DNA from 3 places in the Cobetia sp. 2AS genome. Region 1 is predicted to be linked to each of the others. Evidence: predicted binding sites of a transcription regulator. Region 1 holds the regulator's gene; each other region holds the start of a gene.
What was found. The regulator sigma-54, encoded in region 1, starts transcription at its own class of promoters, with help from an activator protein. The targets are predictions, from matches to a motif close to TGGCACNNNNNTTGCTNT.

Region 1 (4,208 bases):
TATCAGTGCGCTGTACGTCGGCCGATGGAAGGCCAGCAAGACGAAAGCCCGGACGATGTCCGGGCCTGTCATTCAGCGCGCCGGTAATTCGGCGATGGCTTGGGTCAATGCCTCAAAGAGTGCACGCTGGCTGTCTGCTTGGCGCAGGGCCGAGCGATTGGTCGGGGAATTGAGCAATTCCGCGACCTGCCCGAGCAGCGTCAGATGGGTCTCATCCGCTTCCTCAGGCACCAGCAGCACGAACAGCAGATCGATGGGTTCTCCGTCGATGGCATCGAAGTCGATGGGTTCACCGAGCTTCAGAAACGCAGCGATTGGCGTCTTGCAATGCGGGCTGCGTGCATGGGGCACGGCCACGCCGTGGCCAATGCCGGTCGACCCCAGTCTTTCGCGCCCGATCAGGCGCGAGAAGACTTCCTGGCTATCCAGGCTGGGAATGTTCTGTGCGATGAAGGTGCTGAAGAATTCAAGCACCCGCTTCTTGCTCCCCCCGGGGACACCGTAAAGCGTGCGCTCGGGGGGAAGGATCTGATCAAGTGTCATGGCGGAAGGTCAACGGGTCCCGGTGCCCTGAGAGCGAGCCTGGGACTTTTCCTTGTGTTTGACCAGCTGGCGATCCAGCTTGTCGGCGAGCGCGTCGATGGCAGCGTACATGTTGGGGTCTTCTGCCAGGGCGTGGAGGTCAGCGCCTGCCGCATGCAAGGTGCAGGCAGCCTGCTGGCGCTCCTTCTCGATCGACAGAGTCACCTGAACATTGGTGATGTTGTCGTAATGCCGTTCGAGGCGAGCGAGCTTCTCGTTGACGTAATCGCGGAGAGGATCGGTAAGTTCCACATGATGCCCGGTGATATTCACTTGCATGGACACGCTCCTTTATCCAGCGGGTTGCCATTCAATTGTAACCCTTTTTGACTACGAGCAAACCCTGATCGGACGCTCTGCAACAGGCTTGACGGCCACCGTCTGGCGATGTTTTCGCACCCTTGCCAGTGGCGTCAGATGTCGTGAGCGTCTGTACCGACAATGCCCAAGCTTTGCGCAAAGATCAACGCTGCGCTGCATCGTGGCTCAGTGCTTGTCTTCAACTCAGTGAGGGGTATCGGAGTGGACTTCAAGGGCACGTCTGGTGGGTGGTGCGTGAAAGACGCGCAAGAAGGCGGGTTTTCGTCGCCAATCCCTGCATGTACGTCACCTTTCAGGCGCTCCGATTGCGTGGAGCAAGCGGCGTTCCGGGAGGTTCACCGGGTGTCATCCAGGTGCAATACGCGCAAAAGTGACTTTAAAAACATGCGATTGACGGTGAATGACGCTGCCGTAACGGCGGTTTTTTACCGTCATCCTGCGCGCCGTCATGTGCCATGACGGGCAATTGGCGAGCGGTTGCCGGGATGACAGGGAACGCGACAGGCGTACCGCTGCCCGCGAAGTCAGAGGCTGATGAGCGGAAAATCCAGCGCTTGAGGTTGGCGGCGGCTGCCATTGTGGAGGTGAAAGCAGGGCATGGCAGCCGCAGGTGACGGGTCAGGCCAGACGCTTGCGCTCGCTGGAGGAGGGGATGCCCATCGCTTCGCGATACTTGGCCACGGTACGACGTGCGACCTCGATGCCATCGCTGGCGAGCAGATCGACCAGCCGCGAGTCGGAGAGAGGCTTGCGGGCCGGCTCTTCCGCGATCAGCTTGCGGATGCGGGCACGAATGGCGGTGCTTGAGTGAGCGTCGCCATTGCCGCTGCCACCGACCTGGCTCGAGAAGAAGAACTTGAGCTCGAAGACGCCGCGCGGGGTGTGGATGTACTTCTGGGTCGTGACCCGCGAGATGGTCGATTCGTGCATCTCGACCACTTCGGCGATGTTGGCCAGAATCAGCGGCTTCATGCCTTCCTCGCCTTGCTCGAGGAAGTCGATCTGGCGTGCCATGATCTCGCGGCCGACCTTGAGCAGGGTGTCATTGCGTGATGACAGGCTCTTCATCAGCCAGCGCGCTTCCTGCAGGTTGTCCTTGAGAAAGGTGTTGTCGGCGGACTTGTCGGCACGCTTGATCAGTGCGGCGTATTCCGGCTGGATGCGCAGCTTGGGCAGCGCTTCCGGGTTGAGCTCGACCTGCCAGCCATGCCGGGTATGGCGCACCAGCAGATCAGGGATCACGTAATCGCTGGCGGGCTCGCCCCAGGCGGATGCCGGACGCGGATCGAGCGCGCGCACCAGGCGGATGACGTGGTCCAGCTCGTCATCGTCAAGGCTCAGGCGCCGCTTGAGCAGCTTGCGATCATCGTTGCCCAGTGCCTCGAGGAATTGGCGTACCAGGCGGCGCGCCTGCGCCAGCAGCGGCAGATCATCCGGCAGCAGCGCCAGTTGCAGCAGCAGGCATTCGCGCAGATCACGGGCAAAGACGCCGGTCGGGTCGAACTGCTGCAGACGCAGCAATACCTGCTCGAGCTCGGAGGCCTTGAGGCCGGGCAGGCCCTGGCCACGCAGGCCATCGACCAGCTCATCGAGAGACAGGCTCAGATAGCCGGCACCGTCGACGGCATCGATCAGGCTCTCCGCCATCTGGCGTTCACGGCCATCGAGGTCGGTCATCGCCAGCTGCCAGCGCAGGTGGTCCTGCAGGCTCTCGACGCTGGTATTGCGATCGAAGTCCGGCCCTTCCTCGCTCCCGCTGCCACTGCCGGAGCTGGTCAGGCTACCGGCGTGGTCCTGGTAGAGGTCCGACCAGTCACTGTCGAGGGGGTATTCCTCGGGAATCTCGCTCGAGGAGTCGGCAGTGGAGATCTCGCTCGAATCCTGTGTCTCGACGACATCCAGCGACTCGTAGTCCTCGTCGAGCTCCAACATGGGGTTGGACTCGAGGGCTTGCTGAATCTCCTGACGCAGGTCGAGCGTCGACAGCTGCAGCAGCTGGATCGCTTGCTGGAGCTGCGGCGTCATGGTCAGCGAGGTGCCGAGGCGGAGTTGCAGGGTGGGTTTCATGGAGTCAGTCAATTCACGGCAAAGGAACGTGCTTACTACGCTATACCGTGACTCGGGGCACTGACAAGTGGTTGTCGTGAATATTCAAGCAACTTGCATGCCATGTTTCCACCAAGGTGGTATGGACGTCATGCATGCGTCTGATGTCAGACATGAAAAAGCCGCTACGCGATAAAATCACGCAGCGGCTTTTGAAGCTTTTGCCTCGCGAGGACTCAGCGCAGCCGCTGACCCTAGAGCGTGAACTCGTGACCCAGGTAGACGTCGCGCACCTGCTGGTTGGCCAGGATGGAGTCCGCGTCACCGTGGGCGATGATCTGGCCATCGCCGACGATATAGGCGGTGTCACAGATATCGAGTGTCTCGCGCACGTTGTGGTCGGTGATCAGCACACCGATGCCACGATCGCGCAGTTGGCGCACGATGCTCTTGATCTCGCCCACCGAGATGGGGTCGACGCCGGCAAAGGGCTCATCGAGCAGTACGAAGTCCGGCTCGGTGGCAAGCGCCCGGGCGATCTCGACCCGTCGACGCTCACCACCGGACAGGCTCATACCGGCGCTGGCGCGGATGTGCGTGATGCTGAATTCCTCGAGCAACTCTTCAAGGCGTGCCTTGCGGCCATTGCGATCCAGGTCCTTGCGGGTCTCCAGAATCGCCATGATGTTGTCGGCCACCGACAGCTTGCGGAAGATCGACGCTTCCTGCGGCAGATAGCCGATGCCGGCGCGTGCACGCTGATGCATGGCGGCAGCGGAGAGGTCCTTGTCATCGATGGAGACGTTGCCGGCATCGGCGCGCACCAGTCCGACGATCATGTAGAACGAGGTCGTCTTGCCGGCGCCGTTGGGGCCCAGCAGGCCGACGATGTCGCCTTGGCGGATCTCCAGCGAGATGTCCTTGACCACCTTGCGGCCCTTGTAGGCCTTGGCCAGATGGCGAGCGCTCAGCGTACGCGGAGTAGCAGCAGTCATGACTCAGTTTTCCTTGCTGGCATTGGTGCCGCGCGGCGTCAGGGTCATGTGCACGCGACCGCCTTCGGTCTGCTGTGCCGTCTTGCTGTTGTTGGCGTTCACCTGGCGCTTGTCGAGGAAGTACTCCACGTAGCCGCCTTCGAAGGTGTCATCGCCTTTCTCGAGACGCGCATTGCCGACCAGCTCCACGCGGCGCTCCAGCGCATGGTAGCGGATGGTGTCGGCCCAGCCCTTGACCAGCTTCTCGTCGGGTGCGGGTTGCTG
Region 2 (4,208 bases), 920 kb from region 1:
GGTGGAGAACGGGTGGCTGCCCTGCAGGGTCACGGCGCTTTCGGTCGCCATGCGGGTATGGCCGATGATGTGGCTGCCCTGCATGCCCTTGAGGCCATAGAGGCTGGCGATATGAGCCGGCAGGCCCACCGCCTTGAGGATCTCGATGCTCTGCCCCACGCTCAGCACGCGAATCTGCGGGGCGCTGTCGGCAAGCCAGCTGCGCACGGCACTTTCTTCTCCGGCGATCTTGAATACCGCGACACTGGCATTGCTGAACCAGTCCGCCACCGTGCCGACCTGCTCGCCCAGGCCCTTGGCGATCGCCTCCCAATCCTCATCGGCACCATCGCTTTGCAGCGTCAGCTTGATGCCAGCGTCAAATTCGTCGCCATAGATGGCGAAGCCGGCGCTGTCCGGGCCGCGATCGGTCATCGCGATCAACATCGGCTCGAACAGCTCCCCCAGGCGCGATTCCAGCGCCGGGTTCTTGAGATAAAGCCCTACGATTCCACACATGGTGATGTCCTCTCACGGGCAGGAGGCGTCTCCTGCCTGATGTCTTGAACGTGGTGGTGACAGTGGCGACCCTCGTCTGGCATGACCCGCGAGACCCGCGAGCGCCGCCGGATGAGATCAGAAGAATTCGGCGTAGCGCTGGACTTCCCAGGCACTGACCTGTGCGTTGTAATCCAGCCATTCCTCGCGCTTGAGGCGCATGAACTCGGCGCAGATTCCCTCGCCCAGGCTCTCGCGCAGAATGCTGTCCGCCTCGAGCGCATCGATGGCCAGCGCCAGATTCTGCGGCAGCTTCTCGATGCCCTTTTCGGCGCATTCGCTCGGGGTCAGCGAGTAGAGATTGATGTTGTGGGGCGTGCCCGGGTCCAGCTTGCGTGCCACGCCATCCAGCCCCGCCGCGATGATGGCGGCGTGCACGAGATAGGGGTTGCAGCCGGCGTCCGGCAGGCGGAACTCGAGGCGACCATAGGGCACACGCACCATGGCCGAGCGGTTGTTGTCCCCGTAGGCGATGAAGACCGGCGCCCAGGTCGCGCCGCTGGTGCTGCCACCCCCGACCAGACGCTTGTAGGAATTGACGGTCGGCGCGGCAAAGGCACACAGCGCCGGGGCATGTGCCAGCAGTCCGCCGAGGAAGTGGTACGCCAGCGGCGACAGGCCCATGCCCTGGGCGTCGGAATCATCGCCGAACAGGTTGCGTCCGGTGTCATCACATACGGACAGGTGGAAGTGCATGCCATTGCCCGGGCGGTCCGCCAGCGGCTTGGGCATGAAGGAGCACACCATGCCCAGGTCATTGGCGATCTCGCCGGCGGCCATGCGCACGAAGGTGAAGCGGTCTGCCGAAGTCAGCGCATCGCTGTAGGTGTAGTTGATCTCGAACTGGCCGTTGGCGTCCTCGTGATCGATCTGATAGACGTCGAAGTCCACCGCCTGCAGCGATTCGACCAGACGCTCGAGGAATTCACGCGAACGCGACAGGCCCTTGTAGTCGTAGCAGGGCTTGGCGAGGGTATCGCTCTCGTCCACCGGCAACAGCTCACCCGCTTCCCCCCGGCGGAACAGCGAGAATTCCGGCTCCAGCCCGGTATTGAGCGTCCAGCCCTTCTCCTTCAGGCGCTCCAGCTGCTTGAGCAGCACCACGCGGCTGTCGTTGGCGAACGGTTGCCCATTGACGTAGCCATCACAGGCCATGCGCGCATAGCCCGGCTGCCACGGCACCAGCGACAACGAGCTCAGATCACCCCGCGCCATGAAGTCCGGCCCCTCCGGCGACATGCCGAGACCACTGACGGCGAAGCCGGCAAAGCCGGCGCCCTTCTCGACCACATCCATCAGGCAATTGGCCGGCACGGACTTGGTCTTGGCAGCGCCATGAATATCCACGAACTGCGCCAGCAGATAGCGAATGTCGTGATCCTTGATGAACTGTTGCGCGTTTTCGGGTGACATCTGGGTTTCCTCTGAGAGCGGACCGGGTTCCATCTCCCTCGACACTGTCTGCCACCCCGGGAAACCTGACCCCTTGTGGTGACTCGCCACGTCAAGATAGCGGATGAAACGAGTTTTTGTGATTCCTGCTGGTCAACTTTATTTCCCCTAAAGAAAAGCATGCAGCATGCCATTTCACCAGTTGCCGCCCAGAACTTTTCACCAACCTCCTGTTTTGCATGGAAATTTATTTTCCAAGCTCGTTTTACCCAACAGGAAACGCCAAGTGATCCTGAGTGAGTTCCTGCTCGTTTCTCGAAATAGGCATCATTTCGGTGCCCAAAGCCCTCTCTTCGCACCAGCATGACGCGAAGCGCTAATATTCACGCCCTGATTCGTGCTGACAATCGGCGCCTGACTCGCTCAAGGGCTGCCGTGGCCATGGCCTTTGACGGAATTGGCAAGCCCCTTGCTTAACCATGAGGAATGTTTCTTTCCTTTGAAGAATCGCTCCTCGTGCGATCAGGCAAGGCAAGCAGCAGGTACAAGCCCTTGTGAAGCGCCTGAAGAGGCGCCTGAAAAGGCGAAAGAAAAACAACACCTCCTGCGGCGGATGCGCGTCTTGCGCGCCATCTTCGCCAGCATCAGCAGGACTACGGCACCCCCATTTACGCTAGGCAGCACGACTCACAGGAGAAAGGGACGCATGGCGAATTCATGGCGCATCTCGGCACTGGCCGAACAACACCGCAAGCTGGGCGCGGAGCTTGAAGACTGGAATGGCATGGGCACCGCCTGGAATTACGCCGTCTCGGACACGGCCGATGACCACGAGACCATTCGCACCCGCGCCGGTCTGATGGATGTCTCGGGGCTCAAGAAGATCCACTGCAATGGCCCGCATGCTCAGGCCGTGCTGGATTACGTCACCACGCGGGACATGTCCAAGCTGTATCCGGGCAAGTCGGTGTACGCCAGCGTCTTGAATGAGGCCGGCAAGTTCGTCGACGACTGCATCGTCTATTGCCTGGCGCCGAACTCCTACCTCGTGGTGCACGGCACGGGCACCGCGAATGAAATGCTGGCCAAGAGTGCCCTGGGACGCGCCGTCAGCCTGACCTTCGATGACGACATGCATGACATGTCACTGCAGGGGCCGGTCGCGGTGGATTTCCTGGAGCGTCACGTGCCGGGTATCCGTGAGCTGCGTTACTTCCACCATCTGCAGACCCAGCTGTTCGGCTGCCACGTGATGATCTCGCGCACCGGCTACACCGGCGAGCGTGGCTACGAGATCTTCTGCAAGGCCAAGGACGCCCCCTCTCTGTGGGAACAGATTCTCGCGGAGGGTGCCGACATGGGCATCAAGCCGTGCAGCTTCGGCACCCTTGACTGGCTGCGGGTCGAGAGCCACCTGCTGTTCTACCCGGCGGACAATTCCGAAACCTACCCGTACCCCGACCAGCCGGTGGGCGACACCTTGTGGGAATTGGGACTGGACTTCACCGTCTCGCCGGGCAAGACCGAATTCCGTGGCGCCAGCGAACACTTCGCGCTGCAGGGCAAGGAGCGCGTCAAGGTCTATGGCGTGCTGCTGGATTCGAAAGACGTCGCCCAGATCGGTGACAAGGTCTACGCCGACGGCAAGTGTGTCGGTGTCATCACCCAGGGCATGTACTCGCGCCTGAGCGATCGTTCCATGGCGCTGGCACGTCTCGAACCCGGCTATGCCGAGCATGGCACCCCGCTGACCCTCAAGACCGGCACTGACGGCGAGACCAGCCTCTCGGCCATCAGCCATTCCCTGCCCTTCGATGACCCGGAAAAGGCCAAGCGTCTGGCTCGCGGCTGATCGCGCGCCACAGCCACGAGGCAACAGCTCAAGCCCCGCGGCGACAGCGCGAATCGCGTGATGCTGGATAGCGTGAAACCTGAGAGGCCTCCTCGGCATGGCGTCGAGGAGGCCTCTTGCATCACATGCCATGGAGTCAGACCGAGGACTGGCCACAAACGTGGATGAGGGTTGGCGGTAAACTTGATAATGTCACCCGATATTCGCACGCGGGTGACGCGCAACGACTCCCACAAGGACGCGTATTCTCACCCCGCCTGATCATTGTCCTTATCGCATTCACCTCCGCCACAGGAGTTATCCATGCCGCGAGAATCCTCCCATTCCTCCAATACACCTCAACCGACAGCGCCTGACACGAAAGTGTCTGACACGAAAGCTCCTGACACGAAAGCGCCTTCGCTGGCCGCGGAACCTGCCGCGCAGT
Region 3 (4,208 bases), on a different contig from region 1:
ATCTCTAATCTCATAAAAAATACTTTCATAAATATCATTTGAAATAGCTCTTTTATTCTTAAAATTAGAAATCCCCTTTATATATTCTGCTTCAGTATTATTATCTTCGACAAATATAACCTTGTCTAAAAATTTTCTGAAACTACAAGGATTTTTATTATATTCAAGTTTACAACAAGAATCCAATATAACCTCTTTAAGCTTTTTCTCTATACCTCGCTTTTGCTTCTTATTTATATTTGAGTAAGTATATACATTAACCCCTTTATCGATTAAATAATTACGATTCAGCTTGGGCACGAACAATATGAACTCATAAAAAAAACCAAACGATGATACATAATTCTTATATAAAGTAAACAAACTTTCTCCAATCTTACTTGGATACATGGTTCTATGGTTTTTACTTTGTACATCCCACAATCTATCAAAGTTTGCATTTAAGCCTGTTACATCATTAAAGCAATCAACAGCAATGGTTTCTATTTCATTGCTATCAGCTCTCATGCCTATTAAAAAAAGCATAGACTTTGTCTCAAAATCTGATGCTTTTTTAGTTGTTATTTCTGTGTTTTTAAAGATATACACGTCATCCTCGACTATTTTTCAGCTTCCGAACCACCGACGGCTGACTGATCCCTGCCCTCTTGGCTATCGCATAGGTGCTGGGCAATTCGGCTGCCATCTCGCGTAACCATTGTGCTTCGATGCGTGCCAGGCCTTCCTTGAGCGTTTCGTTGGGGCCGAGTTTGGGTATTGGCATGGCTACCGCCCCCTCAGCGTCAGACTCTGAGAGGGAATTGGGACTATGAGAGTTATCGGCAGTGGTAAAACTTTCAGTAACGCCTATTCCATTAGATTTGTCATTACTGAAGCCAAATGAATTGCCTAGTCCCTTAGCGTTATTCGTGGAACAAGTGTTGAGCAGTGTTTTCACTGAGTCGCTGTCGATGACATCACTGGGGGCGCTGAGCCAGGCGCGTTCCAGCCAGTTTTCCAGTTCGCGGATATTGCCGAGCCAGTCCTGGCGCATGAGGATGGGCCATAACGAGGCGTCGAGGAGTTTGCGGCGACCGTGACGTTGATTGAGGCGGGAGAGGTGTTGCTCGATCAGGGCGGGAATGTCTTCGCGGCGTTCACGCAGCGGCGGCAGGCTGACGGGGAGCACATTGATGCGGTAGTAGAGGTCGAGGCGGAACTGGCCCTGCTCCACGCGGGCGGCGAGGTCTTGATTGGTGGCGACGACCAGGCGGAAGTCGGCGCGGCGGGTGGTGGTGTCGCCCAGGCGGGTGATCATCCCGTCCTGAATCACCTTGAGCAGCTTGGTCTGGGTGGCCAGCGGCAGCTCACCGATTTCATCGAGGAACAGGGTGCCGCCTTCGGCCTGCTCCATCAGGCCCGCCTTGCCACGGTTGCCCGCGCCGGTGAAGGCACCGGCCTGATAGCCGAACATCTCGGACTCGAACAGGCTCTCGGGGATGGCGCCGCAGTTCACCTCGATGAAGGGGCCGTCGGCACGTTGGCTCCAGCGATGCAGTTGATGGGCGAAGGCCGTCTTGCCGACCCCGGATTCGCCCAGCATCAACACCGTGGCGTTGGTGGGCGCGACCCGCTTGAGCAGCAGTGCTATCTCGCGCATCACCGGGCTTCTGACCTGCAGCTCGCCCAGCTCCAGCGCGGCGTCTTCGCACTCGGCCTGCTTGCGCGCTGATTGTTCACGTTGCCGCTGTTCAGCCTGGCTCTGTGCATATTGCTCCGTGGCCTGGACTGATTGCCCTGCCCCCGCCATTGCCCAATCACCCTCTGCCTGACTGACGCCACCCAGCTCACCGCCACGCGAGTTACGACGCAGGTGATCACTGAAGCGCTGCTGAAGCACCGCGTACTCCTGCTGCAACAGCTGGATATCGGTGAGATCCATTGAGCGGCTGACCACGCACTCGAGCTTGCCCGCGACGAACACCGGATGCGCCTGCGCCACCACCCGCCGCCCGGTGGCGGTGAGCTGCATCATCTGCAGCGTGCGCCCCGTGCGCAGCACCTCCAGGCTGATGGAGGGCTTGAGCACGCCACTGGCTTCCAGCTCATGCACGTTGGCGGCACACAACTCCTCGCGGGTCATGCCATAGACCGCCGCAGCGCCGGGGCTGACATCCATCACCTGCCCATCCGCATTGACCACGAAGTAGTGATCGTGAGCGGTGTCGATGATGGTCTTGAGAATCTGACGGTCGAGCTCTGACATGGCGGGTACCTCATGGTCGAGCCTGTGAATCGGGGCGGGGCTTTCCAGCAGGTCTTTCTATAGCTTCTTTCCAGCGCTTCTTTCTATCAGTTCTTTCCAGCAGTTCTTTCCTGCTGGCCTTCTCGCACTGCGCTTGAAGACACTCTCGATGATGCCCGAATGTGATCCACAAATGAATCAGTGATCCATTTTTGAATCATTAATGACGCACGAGCGATCCACAAATGAATCACTCTGCGACCGCCCTCAAATAAAAATCAATAAAATCAATCGACTAAAAATTGGCATGGTTACTGCAATGCTGGGGTATGCGCCAAGGAAAATCGCCAGCTTTCATGCCACAGTCCGGCAGGCGATCAGGCGAACAATCACAATACCCCGCTCGCCGTCACGTTAGCGCGAGCGACTCAAGACCCTGGAGAGACAGATGAGCGAGTTCAATCAGCCGCTGGGCGGCAACGACATGCCACGTTTCGGCGGCCCGGCCACCATGATGCGTCTGCCGGCTCAGGAAACCGCGGAAGGCCTGGACGCCGCATTCATCGGCATTCCGCTGGACATCGGTACCTCCAACCGTCCGGGCGCACGTCTCGGCCCGCGTCAGATCCGCGATGAATCGCGCATGCTGCGCCCCTACAACATGGCCACCCGCGCCGCGCCCTTCGATAGCCTGCAGGTGGCGGACATCGGCGATGTGCCGATCAACACCTTCCACCTGCCCAAGAGCATGGACATCATCGAGCAGTTCTACGATGAGGTGCTGCGCCACGACTGCGTACCGCTGACACTGGGCGGCGATCACACCGTCACCCTGCCGGTGCTGCGTGCCATCGCCAAGAAGCACGGTCCGGTCGGCCTGATCCACATCGATGCCCACGCCGACGTCAACGACCACATGTTCGGCGAGCCCATCGCCCACGGCACGCCGATTCGCCGCGCCCAGGAAGAAGGCCTGCTCGACAGCAATCGCGTGGTGCAGATCGGCCTGCGTGGCACCGGCTACTCCGCCGATGACTTCGACTGGTGCCGCCAGCAGGGCTTCCGTGTCGAGACCGCCGAGATGTGCTGGTTCAAGTCACTCGCCCCGCTGATGGCCGAAGTGCGCGACATGATGGGCGACCGCCCGGTGTACATCACCTTCGACATCGATGGCCTGGACCCCTCCGTCGCCCCCGGCACCGGCACCGTGGAAGCCGGCGGCCTGACCATGCCGCAGGGCATGGAAATCGTGCGCGGCGCGCGTGGCCTCAACATCGTCGGCGGTGACTTGATGGAAGTCTCCCCGCCCTACGACACCAGCGGCAACACCGCGCTGATGGGCGCGACCCTGCTCTACGAGATGCTGTGCGTACTGCCGGGCGTGCAACAGCGCGACTGATCCACGAACGACCCACGAATGACCCGCTGTCCTGCTGTACCCGCGCCGGAGGCCCGTCCCGCCCTCGGCGCACACAGAATCACCCGAGACGATACGGCATGATGCATCACACAATGCTCGGCTAGAGCCTGACCATTACAACAAGATCTAGGTGACCCGAATGACAACCAGCATCGACTCCGCGGCGGACCATACGCCGCCCCGCGCTATTTCCGACTCTGTCTCAAGTTCCGTATCAAGTTCTGGCTCTGGTGCTGAACAGCCTGAGACCGCCAAGCCACAGAAGGCGCAGAAAGACCTCATCGCCACCCGTCCCGTGCCGCTGACAGCCAGGGGACTGATGAAATTCCTGGTGCCGTCACTGCTCGGCATCAGCTTCTTTTTGGTGCCGTTCAGTGTCGGCGACACCATCAATATCGGCATGGGCCTGATGGCCGATTGGCTCAAGGCCACGCTCGGCAGCGCCTTGCCCGCCATCGCCGTCGCGGTGCTGTGCCTGTCGGTAATCCTCACCGGCTTCGTCAAGCTCGCCAAGCCCGCCTGGGCACGTCAGGGCGCGGCGCATGAGCTGTTCGATGTCTCGCC

Region 2: QD356_RS04425 (aminomethyltransferase family protein) is a predicted target of sigma-54. The motif match lies at 2,388-2,405, and genes of this name have one in related genera.
Region 3: speB (agmatinase) is a predicted target of sigma-54. The motif match lies at 2,528-2,545, and genes of this name have one in related genera.

The regions. Positions count from the first base shown of each region.
Region 1 covers NZ_JARWKQ010000001.1:129,052-133,259, forward strand. Annotated here, with positions in the region: gene QD356_RS00555 (PTS sugar transporter subunit IIA) at 73-543, opposite strand; gene raiA (ribosome-associated translation inhibitor RaiA) at 553-861, opposite strand; gene QD356_RS00565 (RNA polymerase factor sigma-54) at 1,522-2,970, opposite strand; gene lptB (LPS export ABC transporter ATP-binding protein) at 3,204-3,944, opposite strand; gene lptA (lipopolysaccharide transport periplasmic protein LptA) at 3,948-4,208, opposite strand, start outside.
Region 2 covers NZ_JARWKQ010000001.1:1,045,068-1,049,275, reverse strand. Annotated here, with positions in the region: gene QD356_RS04435 (glutamine amidotransferase family protein) at 1-498, opposite strand, end outside; gene glnT (type III glutamate--ammonia ligase) at 616-1,950, opposite strand; gene QD356_RS04425 (aminomethyltransferase family protein) at 2,636-3,781, shown strand; gene QD356_RS04420 (XRE family transcriptional regulator) at 4,145-4,208, shown strand, end outside.
Region 3 covers NZ_JARWKQ010000002.1:218,106-222,313, forward strand. Annotated here, with positions in the region: gene QD356_RS06130 (hypothetical protein) at 1-588, opposite strand, end outside; gene QD356_RS06135 (sigma 54-interacting transcriptional regulator) at 590-2,245, opposite strand; gene speB (agmatinase) at 2,673-3,623, shown strand; gene QD356_RS06145 (YjiH family protein) at 3,964-4,208, shown strand, end outside.